DNA from 2 places in the Herbaspirillum sp. Her4 genome. Region 1 is predicted to be linked to the other one. Evidence: predicted binding sites of a transcription regulator. Region 1 holds the regulator's gene; the other holds the start of a gene.
What was found. The regulator sigma-54, encoded in region 1, starts transcription at its own class of promoters, with help from an activator protein. The targets are predictions, from matches to a motif close to TGGCANGNAANCTGCTTT.
Positions count from the first base shown of each region.

Region 1 (11,962 bases):
TGGAATGCGCTGGCCATGGTGGTACGCGCCAACCGCGCCTACGGCGAGCTGGGCGGACACATCGCCAGCTTTGCCTCGGCGGCGGACCTGTTCGAAGTCGGTTTCAATCACTTCTTCCGTGCGCGCGATGCGCAGTTCGCGGGCGACGTCGTCTACTTCCAGCCACACTCCGCACCCGGCATTTATGCGCGCGCATTTCTCGAAGGTGCATTGAGCGAGGAAGACCTGGCCTACTATCGCCGCGAGATCGAGGCCAAGCGCGTGGGACGGCAGGGACTGTCGTCCTATCCGCATCCCTGGCTGATGCCGCATTTCTGGCAATTCCCTACCGGCTCCATGGGCATCGGTCCCATCAATGCCATCTACCAGGCGCGCTTCCTGCGCTACATGGAGCATCGCGGCCTGCTGCAGGATCAGGGACGCAAGGTGTGGGGCGTGTTCGGCGATGGCGAGATGGATGAGCCCGAGTCACTGGCCGCACTCTCGCTGGCCTCGCGCGAGAAGCTGGACAATCTGATCTTTGTGGTCAACTGCAACCTGCAGCGGCTCGATGGTCCGGTGCGCGGCAATGGCCACATCGTCGATGAACTGGAAACGCTGTTTGCCGGTGCCGGCTGGAACGTCATCAAACTGCTGTGGGGCTCGGACTGGGATGGCCTGTTTGCGCGCGACAAGGACGGTGAACTGGTCGATGCCCTGAACCGCACGGTGGACGGGCAATTGCAGACCTTCGCCGCCAATGATGGCGCGTTCAATCGCCAGCATTTCTTCGGCCAGACCCCGGGCACGCGTGCCATCGGCGCCACCCTCACCGATGAGGAAATCAATCGCCTGCGCCGTGGCGGCCATGACATGAAGAAGATCTTCTCGGCCTATCAGGCAGCGGCCAGTCATCGCGGCCAGCCCACGGTGATTCTGGCGCAGACCAAGAAGGGGTACGGCATGGGCGCGGCGGGCGAGGGCAAGATGACCACGCACCAGCAGAAGAAGCTCGATGAAGAGAGTCTGATGCAATTCCGTGACCGCTTCAAGCTGCCGCTGAGCGATGAGCAATGCCGTGAGCTGGCTTTCTACAAGCCGGCCGATGACAGCCCGGAGATGAAGCACCTGCATGCACGCCGTGCCGCACTGGGCGGCTACCTGCCGCGCCGCCATGCGGGCGATGCACGGCGTACCGTGCCGCCGCTGGAGGCGCACAGCAAGTTCGCGCTGGAAGCCGACGGCAAGGAAATGTCGTCCACCATGGCGCTGGTACGCCAGCTCGGCAACCTGTTGAAGGACAAGGACTTCGGCCAGTATGTGGTGCCCATCGTGGCCGATGAGGCGCGCACCTTCGGCATGGCCAACCTGTTCCGCCAGGTCGGCATCTATTCTTCGCAGGGGCAGTTGTATGAGCCGGAGGATATCGGTTCCATTCTCTACTATCGCGAGGCCAAGGATGGCCAGATTCTGGAAGAGGGCATCACCGAGGCGGGGGCGATTTCCTCGTGGACGGCAGCGGCCACCGCGTATTCGGTGCATGGCACGCCGATGCTGCCGTTCTACATCTACTACTCGATGTTCGGTTTCCAGCGCATCGGCGACCTGATCTGGGCGGCGGCGGACCAGCGTGCGCGCGGCTTCCTGATCGGTGCCACCTCCGGCCGCACGACCTTGGGCGGCGAAGGACTGCAGCACCAGGACGGCAACAGTCTGGTGACGGCCGCATCGATTCCCAACTGTGTGTCCTATGATCCGGCCTATGCCTATGAGCTGGCGGTGATCCTGGATGAGGGTATGCGGCGCATGATGGAACGCGGCGATGACGTCTTCTACTACATCACCGTCACCAACGAGAACGAGGCCCAGCCCAGTCTTCCGGACGGCGTGCAGGAGGGCATCCTGCGCGGCATGTACTGTCTCGGCCGCAAGCCCGGGGCGCCAGTGCGGCTGCTGGGTTCCGGCCCCATCCTCAAGGAAGCCGTGGCGGCGGCTGCGCTGCTGCAGCAGCACTGGCAGATCGAGGCCGAGGTGTGGAGCGTGACCAGCTATACCGAACTGGCGCGGGATGGCGTGGCGGCACAACGCGCACAGCGCTTGTCGGGCAGCGATGGCCAGCCCTATGTCACAGCGCAATTGCAGGGCAGTGTGGCGCCCGTGATTGCGGTCAGCGATTACATCCGTACCTTGCCCGAGAGCATTCGCGCCTTCGTGCCGGCACCTTATGTGACGCTGGGGACGGACGGGTTTGGCCGCAGTGATACGCGGGTGAATTTGCGGGACTTCTTCGAGATCGATGCGCGCTGGATTGCCTATACGGCCTTGTGTGAAGTATGGGTCGATGAACGTGCGCGGCTTGAAGAAGCAGCGCGTACATTGGGTATCGATACGAACAAGCCCTTGTCGTCCTCAGTATGAAGTGGAGCGATACATGAACGGCGGCCAGCCGGATTGAAAATCTCTCATCTGGCCCGACGCCGTGTTTGTTATAGTGAAACCGCCCGTGCATCACGGGCGGTTTTTTTATGGCTCCGTGATGCGCATCGTCCATGAACTACAGTGAGTGAGGAGTACACACGATGGCTGCACCCAAACGTATCGCGCTGGTGACCGGCGCAGGTTCCGGCATTGGCCGGCAGATCACGCTCGCGCTGCTGCGCGAAGGCTATGGCGTCGCCCTGGCCGGACGCCGCCAGGATGCGCTTGAAGAAACCGTCAAGCTGGCCGGCGAACATGGTGCCAACGCGCTGGTGGTGGCGGCCGACGTGACCGATCCGGCCTCGGTGAAGCAGCTCTTCGCCAGGACCCGCGAGCGTTTCGGACGGCTGGACCTGCTCTTCAACAATGCCGGCATCTTTGCGCCGCCGGTGTCGCTGGAAGAACTGAGCGTGGAGCAGTGGAAGGCGGCGGTGGACATCAACCTGACCGGCGTTTTTCTCTGCACTCAGGAAGCCTTCCGCATCATGAAGGATCAGTCGCCGCGCGGCGGGCGCATCATCAACAACGGCTCGATCTCGGCGCATGCACCGCGCCCGTTCTCGGCCTCCTATACCGCCACCAAGCATGCCATTACGGGGCTGACCAAGGCCACCTCGCTGGATGGCCGCGCCTATGACATCGCCTGCGGGCAGATCGATATCGGCAATGCCTCCACCGACATGACTACGCTCATGAAGAAGGGCACGCTCCAGGCTGATGGCTCGACCAAGGTCGAACCGACCATGGATGCCGAACACGTGGCCCGTGCCATCCTCTACATGGACAGCCTGCCGCTGGAGGCCAATGTGCAGTTCATGACGGTGATGGCGACCAAGATGCCGTATATCGGGCGGGGGTGAGCCGGTTTATATTCGCCAGATGAAGAAATGGCCGCAGTGATGAGCTGCGGCCAATTTTCTTTGCCCGAACGTGATAAGGGTTAACGCATCACTCAGTCCCGCCCTTCATGCCCTTCCACTCCGGCGTCAACTGCATTGAAATCCCGAACATGTCCAGCACGCGTCCCAGCGTGTGGTCCACCATCTCTTCCATGGAAGCAGGGCGCTGGTAGAAGCCGGGCAGGGGCGGGAAGATCACGCCGCCCATTTCGGTGACGGATGTCATGTTGCGCAGATGGGCCAGATTGAACGGGGTCTCACGCACCATCAGCACCAGCCGGCGGCGTTCCTTGAGCACCACATCCGCTGCGCGGGTGATGAGGTTGTCGGACAGACCATGCGCCACGGCGGCCAGGGTCTTCATCGAACAGGGCGCCACCACCATGCCGGTGGAGGCGAAGGAGCCGCTGGCGATGCAGGCGCCGACATCGCGCACGTTGTGCACCACATCGGCCAGCGCTTCTACATCCTTGCGCCGCATGTCCAGTTCCTGATGCAGGTTGAGTACACCCGCTTCGGACACCATCAGGTGCGTTTCCACCTGGCCATGCTTGCGCAGATGCTCCAGCAGCCGCACGCCATAGATGGCACCGGTGGCACCGGTGATCGCAACGATCAGGCGCTGGCGCGGCTGGCTGGAAGAACTGCTCATGAGTCAGTCAGGCAAGTAAAACTCAGCCCTTGATCAGGGTCTGCAGTTCGCCGGACTCGTACATCTCGGTCATGATGTCGGAGCCGCCGACGAATTCACCCTTCACGTACAGCTGAGGAATGGTCGGCCAGTTCGAGTATTCCTTGATGCCCTGGCGCACGTCCGGGCTTTCCAGCACGTTGACGGTGACGATGTTCTCGGCACCGCTGGCCTTCAGCAGCTGGATGGCCTTGCCGGAAAAGCCGCATTGGGGGAACTGTGCAGTGCCCTTCATGAACAGCACCACGGGGTTTTGGGTCACGGTTTCTTTGATCCAGGATTGGACGTCGCTCATGGCTGTGCCTTTAAAAATGGGATTGCCCGACATTATAGGGAAAAGCCGGCGGGCGCGTTGAAATCGCCTGCATGCTGGTGGCCTGTCTGAACGGGCAAAAAATTGCATCGAGGAAATGATTTATATCGTATGCAAATTCTTGTGTCGAAGATGAGGGTGCCGTGAAGACATTCAAGCCGTCCCTTGCATCATCGTCAGCAGCGGCGGTGGAAAAGTTGCTTTACGCAATGATTTATATCTTTTCCACAGGCTTGGCCAGTTCGGCGGCCGCAAATGAAAAAGGGCGCTTGCGCGCCCCTTCCTCATGAAATTCGGCTGGCTTTCTCAGCAGCCTTGCGGCTGCGAGGTGGCTTGCCGAGGGTGTCCTGGCTTATGCCGCTCCGGCCACCGCATCCTCCGGCGTTTCGTCCGGCAGGCGCTTGGCCATGGAGTGATGCTCCTGCAACTTGTCCTTGTGCTTGATGACCTGGCGATCGAGCTTGTCGATCAGCGTGTCAATGGCAGCGTAGAGGTCGTGTGCGATGCTTTCCGCATGTAGATCCTTCCCCTTGATGTGGACGTTGATTTCCGCTTTTTGGCGCTTTTCCTTTTCTGTGAGTTTATCTACGCTCAGGATCACGCTGACGTCGATCACGTTGTCGAAATGGCGCTTGATACGCGAGAGCTTGCTTTGCACGTATTCCCGGATGGCGGGGGTCAGTTCGAGGTGGTGTCCACTGATGGTCAGATTCATACAAGACTCCTATCGTGAAGTCACTGGAGGTTCGTGCAATCGATCCTGCTGCAGCTGTACCACGGGCACGGTCTTCGTGTCGGATGGCGCGGGCATCAGTCGGATGCTTGCCTGAACACAGCAACGGTACTGCAGAAAAACTGAGGAAAAACTCAGAGGGACTTGCGGAGATTGACCGGCGGAATCTTCAACACTTCGCGGTATTTGGCGACTGTGCGTCGCGCGACCACCATGCCTTGTTCTGCCAGCATATCCGCAATCTTGCTATCGGATAATGGGGTCTGCGGGTTCTCGGCTCCTATCAACTGTTTGATCAGCGCCCGTATCGCGGTGGAGGATGCTTCACCTCCGGTTTCAGTCGCGACATGGCTACCGAAGAAGTATTTCAACTCAAACATTCCATGCGGAGTGAGCATGTATTTCTGAGTCGTCACGCGAGAGATGGTGCTCTCGTGTAGACCCAGTGTATCAGCAATTTCACGCAGCACAAGGGGGCGCATGGCGACTGCCCCATGTGAAAAGAAGTTTCTTTGACGTTCCACAATAGCCTGCGCGACGCGCAAAATTGTATCGAAACGTTGCCGCATGTTCTTGATGAGCCACTTGGCTTCCTGCAACTGCGACGACAGCGAACCTTCTCCCTTGGCTTGCTTCAATGCACTGGCATACATCGCATTGACGCGCAGCTTGGGCATGACCTCATGGTTGAGCATGACCTGCCAGCCGTTCTTTGTCTGCTTGACAATCACGTCCGGCACCACATAGTCCGAGGCATCACGCGCGAATTCCGCACCCGGATGCGGACGGCACTGGCGGATCACGGCCTGCGCTTCACGCAGGTCTTCGTCATCGCAATCCAGTGCCTTCTTGATCTTGTTGAAATCGCGTTGTGCAAACAGCGGCAGGTAATCCTCCACGATCCTCAAGGCCAGCTTGCGCGTCACGAAGGGAATCTTGGGCAGGCGGCGGATCTGCAGGGCCAGGCATTCGCCGGCACTGCGCGCACCGACACCCGCCGGGTCCAGGCTCTGCAGCAGCTTGAGCGAAATCGACAGCTCTTCCATGTCGATGCCCAGCTCTTCGGGCAGGCGCGCGTGGATGTCTTCCAGCGGCTCTTCCAGATAGCCGCTCTCGTCGAGCGCATCGGTGAGCAGTTCCAGCAGCGCACGATCACGCAGGGTGCGTGCGGTCACGCGGATCTGTTCCAGCAGGTGTTCGCGCAGGGTCAGTTCGTGCGCTTCGAGTTGTGGACGGGCATCGTCATCGTCTGGCGACTTGCCGCTGCGCGCGACGTCGTCGAAGCTCCAGTCGGCATCCCCCGTGACACCGGCTTCCGGCGCGTTGTCCTGGTAGTCGAAGCTGGAATCGCCATCGCTGGCGGCCGGGGCCGCTTCGCCGCTGCCTTCGTGACTGGTTTCGGCAACGCCGCTGGAGGGCGAACTGGAGACCGCGCCATCGGCCAGCAGACGTACCGAATTGTCGAGCGCGTCGTCGAGGCGTTCCAGCAGGGGATTGTCGGAGAGGATCTGTTCCAGTTCCTGGTGCAGTTCCAGCGTCGACAGTTGCAACAGTCTGATCGACTGCTGCAGTTGCGGCGTCAATGCGAGGTGCTGCGAGGTACGTAACTGGAGCGACTGTTTCATCTGTCTTTCTGAAAGCGGCGTGGCCCGCTGGTTGCTCTGCCGGTCGTTGCGTATTGCGTATTACGTGATGCGCACTCTGTATTTCTTCAAGCGTATCGGGCAAGCCGACTGCACCGCTTACATGCGGAAATGCTCGCCCAGATACACGCGGCGCACCGACTCGTTGGCGATGATCTCTTCCGGATTGCCGCTGGCCAGCACCGTGCCCTGGTTGATGATGTAGGCGCGATCACAGATGCCCAGCGTTTCGCGCACGTTGTGGTCGGTGATCAGCACGCCGATGCCGCGTTCCTTCAGGAAGCGCACGATGCGCTGAATCTCGATCACGGCAATCGGGTCGATACCGGCGAACGGTTCATCCAGCAGCACGAAGCGCGGATCGGTGGCCAGTGCGCGGGCGATCTCGACGCGCCGGCGTTCACCGCCCGAGAGCGACAGCGCCTGGCTTTCGCGCAGCTTCTCGATCTGCAATTCGTGCAGCAGGTTGTTGAGGCGGCCTTCGATTTCATCGCGCGAGAGCGGCTTGCCCTCTTCCCGGCGCAGTTCCAGCACGGCGCGGATATTGTCTTCCACCGTCAGCTTGCGGAATACCGAGGCTTCCTGCGGCAGGTAGGACAAGCCCATGGTGGCACGCTTGTGGATCGGCATGCGCGAAATGGACGCGCCATCGAGGTCGATCTCGCCACCATCGGAAGGCACCAGTCCCACGATCATGTAGAACGAGGTGGTCTTGCCGGCCCCATTGGGGCCGAGCAGGCCGACCACCTCGCCGCTGCGCAATTCCATCGAGACATCGCGCACTACCTGGCGCGCGCCATAACTTTTCTTCAGGCCGCGAACGACCAGCGAGCTGACTGCCATCGTTACTGATCCTTTCCGCTGTCGCGACGCGTTGCAGGCTGCGCGGCGTTGTTCTTGCCCGCGGGCTGGGCCGACGGGGTGGCCGGCGCGGTGCTGCCTGCCGGCGGCGGATTCTTGGGCTGGATCACCGCAGTGATGCGGCCTGCGCCCGGCTTGCTCTCGCCGGTGGCGGTGTTGTTCACGGAATAGAATTCGGCGCGGCTGTCGTAGGAGATGAATTCGCCGTTGACTTCATCGGTGATGCGATCGCCGTCCATGCGCTGGATGTGCGCGCGCTGGAACAGCTTGGAGATTTCGGTCTGCTCCGAATACTCGATGCGCTCGGCCTGGCCTTCGATCCACAGGTTGGGACCGCCGTCACGCTTCTGGCGGAAGTTGGCCAGCGCGCCCGGGGCCGCATACAGCACCGCATTTTCATAACCGTACTGGTCGGTCGTCAATACCACGCGGCCGGCCTTGATGATCAGCGTGCCGCGGGTCATGACCACGTTGCCGGTAAAGGTCTTCACCTGGCGCACGTCATCGTAGACCATCTGGTCTGCCTCGATGTTGGTCGGCTTGGTGGAGTCCGCCTTCTCGGCGTTGGCCACGCCGCACACGGCAGCCAGCATCAGCATCGGCAGTAAGAATGAGCGTTTCATTGGGTTCCTGTCTGATCGGTTCTTGGCGTTTTTATCCCGGAGTCATCCGGCTTAGCGTTTCTTCGGAGTGGGCTCGTAATAGCCGCGGACATTGCCGAACAGCTGCACCACCTGGGTCGCATTGTTGGCCACCATGCCCACGCCGTTCAGGCGCGTGGTGCCCATGGTCATGGCCACCGGCTTGTCGGTCTTGACGATTTCATCGTCAGGCAACAGCAGCAGGTATTCCGAGACCAGGTGCATCTGCTCGCGGCCCTTGTAGGGCGCGCGGATGGCATTGGCGTTGCCGTACATGTGGATCTGTGTCTGGTCGTCGGTGACGCGCGCGGTATCCGAGTAGAGCTCCATCGGTGCCTGGTTCTGGTCCAGGTTGTGCACCACCGGCTTGGTGATCTCGAAGGAGTCATCCGTGGGGTAGTGCACCATCTTCGTTCCCGCAACGTCATAGCGCGGCAGACCGGTCGGGCCCATGCGCACGTAGTTGAAGTTTTCCAGGTAGTAGTCGGGTTTGCCGCGCGGGCGCTGCGCCGGTTGCTGGTCGCCCGCAGCCCGCATGGCCTGCATCACCCAGAAGCTGCCCAGGGCGCCGGCGATCAGGATCACCAGGATCACCGCCAGGCGGATGCGCTCGGCGTTGCGTTCTCCGCTGCGCCCGCTCATGCCAGGTACGGCGCGAGGGCCGCCTCGTAGTTGCCTTGTGCTGCCAGCACCAGGTCGCAGATCTCGCGCACGGCACCATGGCCGCCGCTGGCCTGGGTCACGTAGTCGCTGCGCGACTTCACCTCGCGATGGCCGTTGGCCACGCAGGCCTTGAATCCGACGCGGGTCAGTACCGGCAGGTCGATGATGTCGTCGCCCAGGTAGCCGCAATCCTGCGGCGTCAACTGCACCTGCAGCAGCAGCTGTTCGAAGGCCTGGCGCTTGTCGTGGATGCCCTGGAATACATGGGCGATGCCGAGATCGCGCGCACGGCGCAGCACATAGGGCGACTGGCGCGCGGTGATGATGGCGGCAGCGGTGCCGTATTGCTGCATCATCTTGATGCCGTGGCCATCGAGCGCGTTGAAGCGCTTGAAGGCCTCGCCATCCTCGCCGTAGAACAGGCCGCCATCGGTGAGCACGCCATCCACGTCGAAGATCATCAGGCGGATCGCCGCCGCCTTGGCGAGCGCGGCAGCGGGCAGGGTGCTGGCGAAGGCTGGCGCGTTCATCAGATCACCTTGGCGCGAGTGAGATCGTGGATGTGCAGCGCGCCCGTGAGCACGCCGGCCGCATCGGTAACCAGCAGCTGGTTGATGCGGAATTGTTCCATCAATTGCACGGCATCCACGGCCAGCTGGTCCTGGTTGACGGTCTGCGGATTGGCATGCATGACGTCGGCGATGTAAAACTTGGAAAAGTCCTGGCCACGCTCCAGCAGGCGGCGCAGGTCGCCGTCGGTGAAGACGCCGACCGGGCGGAATTGCTCATCCACCACGGCGGTCATGGCCATGCCCTTGCGGGTGATTTCCATCAGCGCTGCCGACAGCGACACGTCCGGGCGCACGGCGGGAATGGCTTCGCCGCTGCGCATCACGTCGCGCACGTGGGTCAGCAGGCGGCGGCCCAGTGCACCACCGGGATGGGAGCGCGCAAAATCTTCCTCGACGAAGCCGCGCGCATCCAGCAGCGACACCGCCAGCGCGTCGCCCATGGCCAGCGTGGCCGTGGTGCTGGCGGTCGGGGCCAGGTTGAGGGTGCAGGCTTCCTGCGCCACGCCCACGTTGAGGTGGACGGCGGACAGCTTGGCCAGGGTGGACTGGTCATTGCCGGTCATGGCGATGATCACCGCACCCATGCGCTTGACGATGGGCACGATGGCCAGCAGCTCGGCCGTTTCACCGGAATTGGAAATGGCAATGAAGACATCGCGCGCCGTCACCATGCCCAGGTCGCCGTGCGCGGCTTCGGCCGGATGCATGAACAGCGAGGGGGTGCCGGTAGAGGCCAGGGTGGCGGCGATCTTGCGGCCGACATGGCCGGACTTGCCGATCCCCGAGACCACCGCACGTCCCTCGCATTGCAGCAAGGTCTGCACGGCAAGTGCCAGGGGGTCGGCGCTGTCGTCGCGCAGGCGGTCTTTCAGGGCCAGGATGGCATCGGCTTCGATCTGCAGGGTCTGGCGTGCCAGTGCGATGGCACGGCGGGCAGCCCCGGCCGAAAAAGATGCAGGCGTGGTTTTGTCATCGGTTACACTCATAACCGAAGTATAAACGAATTAGCAAAGCAAAAAACTTGCCAGATGTAAGGGAATGCTGCCGGATTTGACGTGATATGCAGCGTTGCATCGCGCCGCAGCACCGCTGCCACGGGGGATTTCCGGCCATTGCCGGGATGGGGCATGGCATTGCAGCAAGCGCGGAGGGTTCACGGTCGCACTGAATTACTCTGCTGTTGTGGAGCCACACGTATGAATTTCAAGGCGATTTCGCGCCTCGCCGCCCAAGGCTTTCCTTCATATTGCACACTGGTCAGGTGAACTGCCTTTTGCTGGTGCGTTGCCAATTTTACAAATTCATTCATATCGAACCCCGCCGCAGCCCGGCGGCTTTTGACAAGAAACCCCAACAGCAATGTTTTCCGGACTGGAACTGACCCTTTTCCTTCTGGCTGCCGCAGTCCTTGGCGTGGTCGCCTTCCGCATGATGCAGTTGCCGCCGATGCTGGGCTACCTGGTGGTGGGCATCATCATCGGCCCGCACGGCCTGGCTTTTGCCGAGGACAATGAAACCACCCATGCGCTGGCCGAGTTCGGCGTGGTGTTCCTGATGTTTTCCATCGGTCTGGAGTTTTCGCTCTCCAAGCTCTCGGCCATGCGCCATATTGTCTTCGGCCTGGGCGTGGCACAGGTGGCGGCGACCATTGCCACCACCATGCTGGTGGCCTGGGGCGCGGCCATGGTGCTGCCGCAGTTCGCCAACGTCAGCTGGCAGGCGGCCTTTGCGCTGGGCGGGGCGCTGACCATGTCGTCCACGGCGATCGTTTCCAAGCTGCTTACCGAGCGGCTGGAGCTGGAGACCGAACACGGTCGCCGCATCCTCGGCGTGCTGCTGTTCCAGGATCTGGCGCTGGTGCCGCTGCTGATCGTCGTGCCGGCGCTGGCCAACAATTCCGGCAACATCATGGTCACGCTGGGCTGGGCAGTGGGCAAGGCGCTGGTGGTGCTGGCGCTGCTGCTGTTCTTCGGCAGCAAGCTCATGCGCGGCTGGTTCCGCATCGTGGTCAAGCGGCGCTCGCAGGAGCTGTTCATGCTGAACCTGCTGCTGATCACCTTGGGCGCGGCCTGGATCACCGAGAAGGCCGGCCTGTCGCTGGCGCTGGGGGCCTTCATCGCCGGCATGCTGATTTCCGAGACCGAGTTCAAGCATCAGGTGGAAGAAGACATCAAATCCTTCCGCGATGTGCTGCTGGGCCTGTTCTTCATCACCATCGGCATGCTGCTCAATGTGCGCACGCTGGTGGATCACTGGTTCCTGGTGTTGCTGCTGCTGACCGGGCCGGTCCTGCTCAAGTTTGCCCTCATCGCCGGACTGGCGCGCCTGTTCGGCTCCACCACCGGTGTGGCGCTGCGCGTGGGCCTGGGCTTGGCGCAGGCCGGCGAGTTCGGCTTCGTGCTGCTGAGCCAGGCCGGCGGCCTCAAGCTGGTCGATCCCATGCTGATCCAGGTGATCCTGGCCGCGATGGTGCTGTCGATGCTGGCCAC
Region 1 covers NZ_CM176330.1:90,444-102,405, reverse strand. The annotation lists gene mdeB (alpha-ketoglutarate dehydrogenase) at 1-2,397, shown strand, start outside; gene ACWFUC_RS00440 (SDR family oxidoreductase) at 2,559-3,317, shown strand; gene ACWFUC_RS00435 (UbiX family flavin prenyltransferase) at 3,406-4,008, opposite strand; gene grxD (Grx4 family monothiol glutaredoxin) at 4,031-4,342, opposite strand; gene ACWFUC_RS00425 (hypothetical protein) at 4,504-4,650, shown strand; gene hpf (ribosome hibernation-promoting factor, HPF/YfiA family) at 4,713-5,075, opposite strand; gene ACWFUC_RS00415 (RNA polymerase factor sigma-54) at 5,228-6,718, opposite strand; gene lptB (LPS export ABC transporter ATP-binding protein) at 6,836-7,579, opposite strand; gene lptA (lipopolysaccharide transport periplasmic protein LptA) at 7,582-8,220, opposite strand; gene lptC (LPS export ABC transporter periplasmic protein LptC) at 8,272-8,880, opposite strand; gene ACWFUC_RS00395 (KdsC family phosphatase) at 8,877-9,431, opposite strand; gene ACWFUC_RS00390 (KpsF/GutQ family sugar-phosphate isomerase) at 9,431-10,459, opposite strand; gene ACWFUC_RS00385 (monovalent cation:proton antiporter family protein) at 10,833-11,962, shown strand, end outside.

Region 2 (5,810 bases), 520 kb from region 1:
CGATGTCGAGGCCGAGCTGGCCCGCATCGGCCACACTCTGCAGCCGCTGGAGATCGTGCTGGTCAATACCCGCGCCGGCAGTTGCTATGGTTCGCCGGAGTACGTGCGTGCCGGCTGCGGCATGGGTTACGCCGCCACGATGTACCTGCTCGAACGCGGCGTGCGCCTGACCGGCACCGATGCCTGGAGCTGGGATGCGCCCTTCGTCCATACCGCGCAGAAATTCAAGGAGACCGGCGATGCCAGCCTGATCTGGGAAGGCCACAAGGCCGGACGCGACATCGGTTACTGCCACCTCGAAAAGCTGGGCGGACTGGAGCAATTGCCGGCCAAGGGCTTCCACGTGGCCTGTTTCCCGGTCAAGATCCGCGGCGCCTCCGCCGGCTGGACGCGCGCCGTCGCCATCTTCGATCCCCTGCTGCAACAGGGATAGAGATTTCCTGCTCCGCAAGGAGAAGACCTGTCCGACCACCCCGACAACAATCAGAGGAGACACTTCATGGGGAAGACAACACCAAGGCAACTGATACTGGCCGCCACCGCCCTCCTGCTCAGCGCAGCCAGCCCGGGCTGCCGGGCGCAATCCACGGTGACGGTCTACGGCACCATCGATTCCTATCTCGGCAGCACGCAGCTGGCCGGACGGGATCGCACCAGCGTCGTCAACGAGGGCGGCATGAGTTCGTCCAACATCGGCTTTCGCGGCGCCGAAGATCTGGGCGGCAATCTCAAGGCCGTGTTCGATCTGAACGGCTTCTTCAGCAGCGATACCGGTGCCTCGGGACGCTTCCCCGGCGATACCGGCGGTGGCGTTCTGTTCGGGCGGGCCGCGCGTGTCGGTCTGTCGGGTGACTTCGGCAAGCTGGAAGCCGGCAGCGGGTCCACGCCCTACTTCATCTCGCTGATCGCCTTCAATCCCTTCGGGGATTCGTCGGCATTCTCGCCCATCTTCCTGCATACCTTCACCGGCGGGCAGTTCCCCATCAGCAGTCCGCCGATGAGCGGTGGCTCGGCAGCCGGCGGGGCCGACACGCGCATGAACAACATGATCCAGTACCAGTCACCGGACATGGGCGGCCTGCGCGCCAGCCTCCAGTACGGCATGGGCGAGGTGGCCGGCGACAGCAGCAAGAACCGCATCAGCAGCGCGCTGTTCTATGCCAATGGCCCGTTTGGAGCCACCCTGTCCTATGAGCGCGATACCACCTCGCTGCTGGTCAACCAGGCCCCGGGGGTGGCTCCGAACGAAACCCGCCAGAGCTCCTGGATGGGTGGCCTGAGCTACGACCTGGGCCTGGCCAAACTGTTTGCGCAATATGAGCAGACGCGGCAGGTCTTCGATGTCGCCAACGGCGACCGCGTCTTCAAGACCTGGCAACTGGGCAGCAGCGTACCGCTGGGTCAGGGCAAGGTATTGCTGTCCTGGGCGCACTCCAACATCTCGCTGCCGGCGGGCGTGTCGCCCTACACCATCGTGACCGGCTTCGCACGGCCACCGGCCAGTGCCGCCACCACCGGCGTGAACCCGGTGCGCAATACGGTCTCGCTGGGCTACGACTACCAGATCTCGCGTCGTACCGATCTCTACGGCATCGTCATGCGCGACCAGTACACCGGTCTCGACAATGGCAACAGCCTGGCGCTGGGGATCCGGCATCGCTTCTGAGGCCGCTTTCCGCTCATGCGCCAGATCGATCATCGACAGCTCATTGATCTCTGGCACAGATAAATGGCAAACGGCAACAAGTCCGTTCCGCCTTGCGCATTCCTGAGTCATCTCTTTGCACCAGCACGGTGAATTCCGCCGCGTTGGTGCTTTTTTTTGCATTGGCACATTTCCTGCATGACGGGAAGTGTTGCAGCGGCGCCGCGCCGTCTCATCCGGCTATCGCCGCACTGCAACAAATCCTTTACCATGCGCCCCAGCGGCGGCTGCCGACGACAGAAGGCAGCCGCACACCGATGGCCGATCCGGCTTACCCGCCGGCTGAGCCATTGACGTGACGCGTTCGTTATCCACGATTGATGATTGGTATTGCCATGACGACTTCCACTGCGAATTCCTCGCCCTCCTCGCCGATTGCCTCCGCGCCTGCTGCGCGCGCAACGCCTCCTGCCACCCCGGCCGTGCGCCACAGCTGGATCGACAACCTGCAGGGCCAGCTCTTCGGGGTGGTGATGATCGCCTTCGGCATGTCCATGCTGCACAGCCTGGGCCTGATCATCGGCCAGATCGCCGGCGTGGCCTTCCTCGTGACCTATGCCACCGGGATCAGCTTCGGCATGGCCTTTACCCTCATCAACCTGCCCTTCTACCTGCTGGCCGCCTTGCGCATGGGCGCGGCCTTCACCTGGCGCACGCTGGCGGCCGTGACAGCCGTGTCGGTCCTGACCAACGTGGCCGGCAACTACATCAGCTACAGCCACCTCGATCCCGCCGTGGGTGCCGTGCTGGCCGGCCTGTGCGTGGGCATTGGCCTGATCGGCCTGTTCCGCCACCAGGCCAGCTGCGGCGGCATGAGCATCCTGGCTACCTATGTGCAAGAGCGCACCGGCTTCAAGGCCGGCTGGCTGCTCATGGGTTTCGACCTGGCGCTGTTTGCGACGGCGGCGCTGTTCCTGCCGATGGATCGCGTGTTCTATTCGCTGGTCGGCGCCATCACGATGAACCTGTTCGTGGCGTGGAATCACCGCTACGAGTGGTATATCGCCCGCTAGCGCTGGCAGGGGAAGCGCCGGGCGGGGCGATTCCATTACAATCCGGGACATCCATGCATCGCACGAATCTTGCTCGCGATGCGGCCAGCCATTGTGATTCTTAGCCCTGCCCGCCATGAGCCAAGTCCTGAACTACCTGATCACCGCCCGCCGCTGCGAAGCGGAAGAACTGCAACGCCTGGCACACACCTGCCAGCTGGTACTGACCGTGGGCAAGCTCATCCATTGCCTGCAGCAGGAACGCGGCCTGTCCAACATCTATCTCGGTTCGCGCGGCGAGCGGGATGCGCAGGCCTGGCAGGAGCGCGTGGCCGCCAGCCAGGCGGCCCAGTGCGAGTTCGACACCTGGCTCGGCTCCACCGTCCCCGACAACGCCCTCTCCAACGGCGCTCGCCTCTATACCCGCATCGCCTTCGCCCTGCACGCGCTGGACGGGCTGCCCAAGCTGCGCGCCGATGTGGCCGCACTGGCCTGCACCCCGGCGGCCAGCTACGAGCGCTTCAAGACCGTGGTGGGTGCCTTGCTGGCGCTGGTATTCGAAGCCGCTGACGTGGCGGTGGATCCGCAGATTTCGCGGTTGCTGGTGGCGCTGTTCAACCTGATGCAAGGCAAGGAATTTGCCGGCCGCGAACGGGCCGCCGGCGCTGCCGCCTTCGTCACGGGCAAAATCACGCGCGAACAGGAACAGACCATCGAGACCCAGATCGAGATGCAGGAACAGGCCCTGCGCCGTTTCGAATCCTTCGCCGAAGGCTTCCGCAATGAATGGAGCGCCATGCAGGCCACGCTGCCACTGGCCGATCTGGAACGCCTGCGCCGCAAGCTGCTCACCGCCCACGGCCGGCCGCTGGATCCCGAGCTGGCCGATGCCTGGTATCAGTGCTGCTCCACCCGCATGGATGGCCTGCATCGGGTCGAGATCCATCTCGCGCAATACGTGCAGTCGCAATGCCAGGACAAGATCCGCGAATTGCAGAAGGACCTGGACCATCAGGGCCAGTTCTTCACGCAGGCCGATGACCGTGATCCGCTGGCCTCGCTGACGGCCTTCGCCTCCGGCCTGGATGGCCAGCCGTTGCCGGACGGCTCGCTGAGCGCGGGCGTGGGCCCGCACCTGACCCAATCCATCGTCGACATCCTGCGCACCCAGTCCGAACGCCTGCAGAACCTAACCCAGGAACTGGCCACCGTGCGCGAGAGCCTGGAAGAACGCAAGCTCATCGAACGCGCCAAGGGCGTTCTGATGATGAAGCAGGGTCTCAACGAAGAGGCCGCCTATCGCCTGCTGCGCAAGCATGCGATGAACCAGAACCGGCGCATTGCCGAAGTGGCGCAGGCGATCCTGTCGCTGACCGAGATCCTGCCGGACGCCTGATCCGGCCTCCCTGCCCTCGCTGGTTCAAGCCGCCAGCAGCCGGCTTTCGATGTGACGCTGCCCGGCCAGCGGCCGCCCATGGGCGCGCTGCAGGGCATCGGCCACGCCCAGCAGCCTCTGGTCGCTGAAGGCCGGACCGAATACCGTGATGCCCCAGGGCAGGCCGTTCTTCATGAAATTCATGGGCGTGGCCACGGCGGCGTAATCCAGCATGTTCATGAAGTTGGTGTACCAGCCCAGGTCCGAATTGCGCTGCACCGGCTGCTCGCGCAATTCTTCCAGCGTCACCGGGCGCGGATAGGCCGGCGTCACCACGCAATCGACGGTGGCCAGGATGCGGTCGCATTCGGCCTTCAGTTGCTGCAGGCGATATTGCGCGCGGAAGGTATCGACGGCACTGAACTGCGGCGCCTTGCGCAGCACGTCGCGAATCACCGGCAGGATTTCCTGAGGCTGTTCCTGCAGCAGTGCCTCGATGGTGCTGTAGCGTTCTGCTACCCACGGCCCTTCGTAGAGCAGACGCGCTGCCTCCAGGAAGGGAGTGAAATCGATGGTCACGGGCACGCCGCCGATGGCATCCATCTGCTCCAGCGCCTCCACGAACAGGACCGGACTCTCGCTGCAGCCGAGGAATTCCAGCTGGCGCGGCACCCCCACGCGCAAGCCTTTGCGCGGTGGCTGGAAGGCCGCTGCATCGTTCTGCGGCAGGTTGGCGCGGCTGTATTCATCGCGCTCATCGGGCTGCATGGCCTGCGTGCAAAGCGCCAGCAGGTGGCTGGCCTCGGCCGCCGTGGCAGTGAAGAAGGTCACGCAATCCAGCGTGCGGCAGGCGGGGACCACGCCGGCAGTGGAGAGCAAACCCTTGGTCGCCTTCAACCCGACCAGATTGTTCAGGGCGGCGGGAACGCGGCCACTGCCGGCGGTATCGGTGCCCAGTGCAAAACTGCTCAAGCCCAATGCCACCGCCAGCGACGAGCCGGAGGATGAACCGCCGGAAGGATAATCCGGATGCACGCTGTTGCGGCAAGCGCCATAGGGCGAACGCGTGCCGTTGAGGCCGGTGGCGAACTGATCCAGATTGCATTTGCCCATGGGGATCGCGCCCAGTGCGATGAGCTGCGCCACCAGCGTGGCGCTCTCGCGCGGCACGTAGCTGAAGGCCGGACAGGCGGCCGTAGTGGGGATGCCGGCCAGGTCGATGTTGTCCTTGATCGAGAACGGCACGCCATACAGGGGCAGGCTGTGCGGGGATTGCCCTTCCAGTGCCTGCAGGTAGGGCTCGGTTTCCTCCTCGCTCAAGAGATGGATGTAGAGCCGGTATTGCGGGTTGAGCGCAATGGCACTCTCACGCAGGCGGCCGATCACGGCGCGCGGCGACAGGCTGCCATCACGATAGGCCGCCGTGAGCGCATCGATGCGCAGGTCAAAGGAATGGATCATGCGGCCTCCTCTTCAGTGTTTTCCATGACCAGCACGCACTGTCCCGCGCGCACCGGACTACCCGGCTGCACCCGCACTTCGGCGACGATGCCCGCTTCAGGCGCGGTGATGTTGATTTCCATCTTCATCGACTCCAGGATCATCAGCAGCTCACCCTGCGCTACACGCTGGCCGGGACTGACCTTGACCTGCCACAGGTTGCCGGCAATCGGTGCATCCACGGACAATTGGCCCGCCTGCAGCGGCTGGTGATCTTGCACGATGGCGCTGCTCTCCT
Region 2 covers NZ_CM176330.1:610,173-615,982, forward strand. The annotation lists gene ACWFUC_RS02825 (cyclase family protein) at 1-433, shown strand, start outside; gene ACWFUC_RS02830 (porin) at 500-1,666, shown strand; gene ACWFUC_RS02835 (YitT family protein) at 2,041-2,718, shown strand; gene ACWFUC_RS02840 (nitrate regulatory protein) at 2,834-4,093, shown strand; gene atzF (allophanate hydrolase) at 4,118-5,533, opposite strand; gene uca (urea carboxylase) at 5,530-5,810, opposite strand, start outside.
Region 2: a site for sigma-54 is predicted at 2,777-2,794, ahead of ACWFUC_RS02840 (nitrate regulatory protein). Genes of this name have one in related genera too.